Regions from separate parts of the Paenibacillus barengoltzii G22 genome, predicted to be linked through region 2. Evidence: riboswitches for the same ligand, from Rfam matches in the RefSeq annotation. Region 2 holds a riboswitch; the other holds the start of a gene.
The links. Region 2 has a riboswitch for glycine ahead of gcvT (glycine cleavage system aminomethyltransferase GcvT). Riboswitches for the same ligand answer to the same signal wherever they lie in the genome.
Positions count from the first base shown of each region.

Region 1: another riboswitch for glycine. It lies ahead of sdaAB (L-serine ammonia-lyase, iron-sulfur-dependent subunit beta); the one in region 2 lies ahead of gcvT (glycine cleavage system aminomethyltransferase GcvT).

Region 1 is NZ_KE159653.1:1,186,334-1,189,741, reverse strand. It holds gene C812_RS13745 (S8 family serine peptidase) at 1-1,428, opposite strand, end outside; glycine riboswitch at 1,915-2,040, shown strand; gene sdaAB (L-serine ammonia-lyase, iron-sulfur-dependent subunit beta) at 2,205-2,876, shown strand; gene sdaAA (L-serine ammonia-lyase, iron-sulfur-dependent, subunit alpha) at 2,894-3,408, shown strand, end outside.
Region 2 is NZ_KE159652.1:1,373,913-1,377,320, reverse strand. It holds gene mtnB (methylthioribulose 1-phosphate dehydratase) at 1-334, shown strand, start outside; gene gcvH (glycine cleavage system protein GcvH) at 438-833, opposite strand; glycine riboswitch at 1,079-1,177, shown strand; glycine riboswitch at 1,181-1,288, shown strand; gene gcvT (glycine cleavage system aminomethyltransferase GcvT) at 1,399-2,529, shown strand; gene gcvPA (aminomethyl-transferring glycine dehydrogenase subunit GcvPA) at 2,549-3,408, shown strand, end outside.

The DNA.
Region 1 (3,408 bases), on a different contig from region 2:
CGGACCTGCCATCGAGGTGCCGTTCCAGCCGCCCTGATAAGCTCCGCCAGGAACAGAGGAACGAATGTTAACACCTGGCGCGGAAACCTCCGGTTTAATTTCATCGTAAGGGGAAGGTCCACGCAAAGAGAAATCCGCTAAATTCCCGTTGATGTCCGTAGCGCCGGTAGCGAACGCTTCTGGATAGTTCGCTGGCGCAGCTACCGAACCCGGACCGCCGGGGTTATCAAAATCGGTGTTGCCCGCCGAGAACTCAGGGAAGATTTGCGCGCTTCTCCAAGCTTGTACGATCGGGCGGAACCATTCATCGATGCCGGGACCGCCTCCCCAGGAGTTGTTCACCACGTCAGGAGCGAGCTCCGGATGCAGATTCCCTTCGGCATCCACTGGCGCGAGCAGCCATTGGCCGCCATCCAGGATGATGTCATCCGTTGTGGTAGGATTAAAAATCCGGACAGCGATCCATTTTGCACCAGGCGCGACGCCGATCTGGTTCGAGCCGTCTGGCTCCGAACCAACCATCGTTCCCATGGTGTGCGTACCGTGGCCATGGGAATCGGCAGGCAGCGGAGCGTGGCTGTGCGGATCATACCAGCTGAGCTCGGGATCCACGATATTGCCCGAAGCATCCAGTCCGCGCCATTTGCTTCTTAAGGCCGGGTGGTTGTAATCCACGCCGGTATCGAGGTTGGCGACCACGATGCCGGTGCCATCGATGCCCATGTTCCACACCTCAGGGGCGTTGATTTGGGCAATATTCCATTCAACGCTGCTTGGGTTAACGTCCTTGGTCGCTTGCTTTGAATCGCCCAGTGAAGTGGAGACCTCGTCGGCCGGTTTCACAGCAGGCATCTTTACGGCAGGCTCTACAGCCGCATCTTTATCGATTTCAACCTTTTGCAGATGTCGTTCTTCATTCGGCAGAATTTTCTCCACTTCGGGGAAAAGGGCGATTCGCTCCAGCACTTCTTTGGAGCTTGTCACGGCCATGGCATTTACGATAAAGTAGCTTTTGTAGTCTTTCACCTCTCCGGATTGCTGGGCTTTCCGCAAGTATTCCTCCAGCTTATATTGGGTGCGGGAGGCCGTTTCGCGCAAAGCGCTGACAACGGAAGTCCGTACGGACAGCTTCGCGGCGGAAGGAGTCGATTTCTCCAGCTGGGCTTTCTGAAGAGCCAGCTTGGCGACCGAGTTGGTATCGGTCTGCTCCTTGAGTTTGACGAGGTAGGTGACGAAGTCGTCTTGCTTAAACTGGGACTGCAATTTAGCGTCGATTTTGGCTTCGGCCACTTGGGGCGCGGACGATCTCAAGCTGCTTTGTCCCGATACGCTGCTGCTGCTGGCGGAAGCGACGGGAACGAGAGTTAACGCAAGAAGGATCGACATGCCAAGCGAGAAAGGTTTGCGAAATCTCTTGAGACTTATCAACTTCTTCACTCCCTTTGATTAAGTTTTAAGCCCAACATTCATCCTGTGACGGTCGTCCGGAGTAACAAGAGCTGAGTCCGGACGCATGACGACTGACAAAAAATGAATCAATTGCCTCTTGGTTACATCACCTCCTTTATGTAAAATAGTGGAATCAGGCGTAGTAAACCATGGAAGATGTGAGTTGAAACCAATGGTGTGGAGTGAATCGTTAGGTTAGCAGGGGTCATAGTGTGAAGAAAAGTTAACATGGAATGAACCTTATTTCTCAACATTTCATAAAATAAGGTAATATCTGGGGTTGTTACGGACAGTATATATCTGCAAAATCAGGCGTACAAGTGGCTGGATGTGTAAAATATACATATTTTCTCATAAAAATAGGAAAAAATAACTAGAATTTGATGCAAATTATCGGATTTTATGTGAGTTATCTTGACATCTTGCTAACTTCGGTTTACATTAAGCACAAATTCATATTGGCGAATGAGGATGATGGGAGAGTCCGCGGGCTGAACCGAAGAGGGAACCGGCTTAGCGGCACCGAAGGAGCAAGGGTCGGTCCTGCAGCCGGCAGCCGAATCTCTCAGGTACAAGGACCATGATCGGACGCCACTCTGGAGAGAGCGAACAGCCACCCAAGAGGTACATGGATCTCGGATGTTAGGTTTGGACCGGGACCATTAAACTTTCAGGTAACGGGGACAGAGCGAAAGGCAGCAGCCTTTTTGTTCTGTCTCTTTTTCGTCATATAAAAATGATGGGGAGATGTAGCGATGCGATTTAAAAGCGTATTTTCAATTATTGGTCCAGCGATGATTGGGCCTTCCAGTTCACATACGGCCGGTGCTGTACGGATTGGACGATTTGCCCGTCAGCTGCTCGGAACCGCGCCGGTCAAGGCGGAGATTTGCTTTTACGGCTCCTTTGCTGAGACGTACAGTGGACACGGAACCGATCTGGCCATCGTTGGCGGCATACTGGATTACCGAACGGACGATGAGCGAATCCGCCAGTCGATACAGAATGCTGAACAGCAGGGGATTGAAGTGGTGTTTACCACTGGAGTCCTGCCTGGGGCTCATCCGAATACGGTAAAAATAAAACTGACCTGCCAAGACGGAAGTTCTATCGAGGTCATGGGGGCATCCATCGGCGGAGGGACCATCGTTATTCGCAATATTAACGGTTTTGAGGTGAAATGCTCAGGCGAGCTGCCAACGCTGGTCATCTCCCACGCGGACCGACAAGGAGTGTTGGCAGGAATTACGGCTTTGTTCAGCCGGGAGAATGTGAATATCGGCTACATTATTACCGATCGGAAAGGGCGGACTGCCGAGGCGCTGACGGTTGTGGAGGCCGACTCGTCCATTCCGCCGGAATTAGTGGAGGCGATCCGTGCGTTGGAGCATGTCAGCCAAGTGTCCTACATTGATCTGACGAAGTAAAACGAGGAGGGAGCACGATGCGTTTTAAAAATTTGCGTGAGCTGGTTGAACTTTGTGAACGGGAATCCAAGACGATCTCCAGCATCATGATTCAGGATCAGGTGGAAGAGAGCGGGCAAACGGAGGAAGAAATTGTGGCTGCCATGAACGAGTACTACCAAATCATGAAAACGGCGGTACATAAAGGGCTGACCGAGGACATCGTCTCCACAAGCGGGCTGACTGGCGGCGATGCCAAAAGGGTCGAAGCCTACCGCAATCGCAGTGAGGCTTCGGTTGGTGACATCGCATGTCAGGCCATGGCTTATGCGCTGGCCGTCTCCGAGGTGAACGCCTCGATGGGGCGCATCGTCGCTACGCCGACGGCGGGCTCCTGCGGCATCATCCCTGGCGTGTTCGTCAGCGCCCAAGAGCGCTTCGGATGGGAGGATGAGCATCTCGTGCGCGGGCTGTTTTGCGCTGGAGCCATCGGTTATGTGATCGCCAACAACTCGTTTATTTCCGGCGCGGAAGGCGGCTGCCAGGCAGAGGT
Region 2 (3,408 bases):
TACGACGTTCAACAACGTGCTCAGCGGCTATTTTGCTGCGGATGGCGGCGTTCCACTCAAGGGGAACGAGCTGCTCAAAAGCTTAGAGATCTGGGAGCCACAGACGGAGGCTCGAGTGCCAATTCTGCCAAACGCCGCTGAGCTCCCGGCCATCCTCAAGCAAATCCCAAGCAGTCTAGATACCCGTGTGCCGGCGTTGCTGCTGCAAAATCACGGGGTCTATGTCTGGGGAACCAACATCGCTGAGGCGAAGCGCCATCTGGAAGCGCTGGAGTTTATGTTTGAAGCGCTGTACCGTTCCCTGCTGTTGCCTCCCAAAGGGCATCATGCCTAAAAAAAAACTCGCGACAAGCGATAAGCGGAGTGATTAAACTACCATCAGCAGCTCCCGCAATTACGCTGACCGCGAGTTTTTTACATTTGCCTAAGATCTTGATTTATCTCTCGATAAATTCCGCATACGCCTTCGCGTCCATCAAGTTCGCCAACGCGACGTTAGCGTCCTCCTTCAAACGAATATGGACCATCCAGCCCCCATCGTAGGGCTCTTCATTGACGAGCTCCGGCGCGGTGTCCAGCTCCCGGTTCACCGCCAGCACCGTCCCGCTGACCGGCGTAAACAAATCGGCCACCGTCTTCACGGATTCGATCGTTCCGATGCCTTCCTGCGCTTCGAATTCCTGCCCCGGTTCGGGCAGCTCCACGAACACAATGTCGCCCAGCCGATGTTGGGCTACGTCGGAGATGCCGATCTTCACCGTCCCATCCCCCAAATCAAGCACCCATTCATGCTCATCGCTGTACAACACGTTTTCCCTGATCTCACTAGCCAAAGCTTGCTCCTCCTCTTTCGGATGATCTAGCGTACCTTAAACTTTGTGGAAGATTCATCTGCGTATTTCCCTCGTTCAGATTATTCCAAACCTAGCTCTCATGTCAATATTATTAACACATTTGATAGAGTCTAGTAAAATGTAAGCGTAGCCTTTTCCAGTAAACGAAATTAATTAAAATTATTATGATAACTTTATTGACATCTAGACAGATTTTGAGTATTAATGAGATGTGTAAGCTGCGGTTGATGGCAGGGGGAGAGATTACAATTACGGGATTGTAACGCCGAAGGAGCAAGCCGCGAAGCGGTGAATCTCTCAGGCAAAAGGACCTCTGCCGGACGCAACTCTGGAGAGCATTCACGTAGAGGTATGCGTTACGTGAATCACCCAAGGGGAAACCTGCGCGAGCATTGAGCTCTAAGCAGGGTAACTCTCAGGTACAAAGGACAGAGCCTGGAAGAACCGTTAGACCTCTCTATGCAGGTTAGCGGGTTTTCTTTGGCCTGTCCTTTTTTTGCTGTTCTCAAAAATTGGCCGATCCGGCCCTTACGAGGTGATGGTAATGTCCGAATCCGCTTTGCGGCGTACGCCGCTCTATCCCGGATATGCGCGTTATGAAGGAGTCCGCTGTATCGATTTCGGCGGTTGGGAGCTGCCGGTGCAGTTCAGCGGCATCCAGAAAGAGCATGAAGCCGTGCGCGAGCGCGCCGGTCTGTTTGACGTATCGCATATGGGTGAATTTTACGTGGAGGGTCCTGAGGCGGAACGCTTTCTGCAACACATGACCACTAACGATGTGACCCTGCTTCAACCGGGAAAAGCCCAATACACCTTGCTCTGCTATCCCAATGGCGGTGTGGTGGATGATCTGTTGATCTATCATCTGGAAGAAGGCAAGTACATGCTGGTGGTCAATGCCTCGAATATTGACAAAGACTGGGACTGGCTGCAGCAGCACCTTCCCGCTGAAGGAGTAACCATGCGGAATGCCTCTGACGAGACAGCGTTGCTTGCCGTGCAAGGGCCGCTGGCCGCCTCCCTCCTCTCCCCTCTTTGCGAAGGGGAGGATCCTGGAGCGTTGCGTCCGTTCACGTTTATTCGGGAAGCGCGGATTGCCGGCATCCCCGCCTTGCTGTCCAGAACCGGTTATACCGGTGAGGATGGGTTCGAGTTGTATGTCGCGGCCGAGCAGGCACAAGCGCTTTGGGACGTCGTGATGAAAGCCGGGGAGAGCCAGGGCCTTCTCCCGGCCGGGCTGGGCGCCAGAGATACGTTGCGCTTTGAAGCTTGCCTGCCGCTGTATGGTCAGGAGCTGGGCCCTGAGATCACCCCGCTCGAAGCAGGCTTAAACCGATTCGTGAAGCTGGAAAATGACGACTTCATCGGCCGCGATGTGTTGATCAAGCAGCGGGATCAAGGCCTTCCTCGCCGGCTCGTTGGCCTGGAGATGATCGACCGCGGGATTCCGCGCACCCATTACCAGGTGTTTGCCGAAGGATCAGAGGAACCAATCGGAGAAGTCACGACAGGTACGCAATCGCCAACGCTGAAAAGAAACCTCGGAATGGCGATCCTCTCCACCCGTTATGCCGACCCCGACACGATCGTAGAGGTCGACATCCGTGGCAAGCGGCTGAAGGCCAAGGTCGTCCCGTTGCCGTTCTATCGCCAAAACCCTGCCGCCAAGCGGTGAAAGGAGAACACGAAACCAGATGCTTAAACATCGCTATTTACCATTAACCGAACAAGATCAAGCGGAGATGCTGCAAACGATCGGCGTAAGCTCCGTCCAGGAACTGTTCAAGGACATCCCGGAGAACATTCGCTTTCAAGGGGAACTCCCGGTATCTCCCCGTCTAGACGAATACGCGCTGATCCGGCACTTATCCGAACTGGCCGGGCGCAACGCCGACACCGACCGGTATACCAGCTTTCTAGGTGCCGGAATTTATGATCATCACATCCCTTCCGTCATTCAACACGTCGTGTCGCGATCGGAATTTTATACCGCGTACACACCCTATCAACCGGAAATCAGCCAAGGCGAGCTGCAGGCAATATTTGAATTCCAGTCGTACATCTGCGAGCTGACTGGCCTTAAGGTCGCTAATGCGAGCATGTACGACGGAGCCACCGCATTAGCGGAAGCTGGCAACCTAGCCGCAGCGGCTACCAGACGCAAACAGCTGGTCGTCTCCCGCACCGTCCATCCGGAAGCACGCGAGGTGCTCGCCACTTACGCCCACGGCTTGAACCTGGAGATCGTTGAGGTTGGTTGGGAACAAGGTGTGACCGATCGCGAGGCACTTACTGCGGCCATCACTAAGGACACCGCAGCTGTCTTGATCCAAAACCCGAATTTCTTTGGCTCCCTGGAAGATCTTCGAGCCATTGGCGAACTAGCTCATGCCCAAGGGAGCTTGCTGATCGTCAGCAGTAATCCGCTCGCTCTGGGCCTGCTGGAAGCGCCAGGGAAGCTTGGTGCCGATATCGTCGTTGGTGACGCCCAGCCTTTGGGGCTGGCCCCCTCCTTTGGCGGTCCAACCTGCGGCTTCTTTGCCGTATCTGAAAC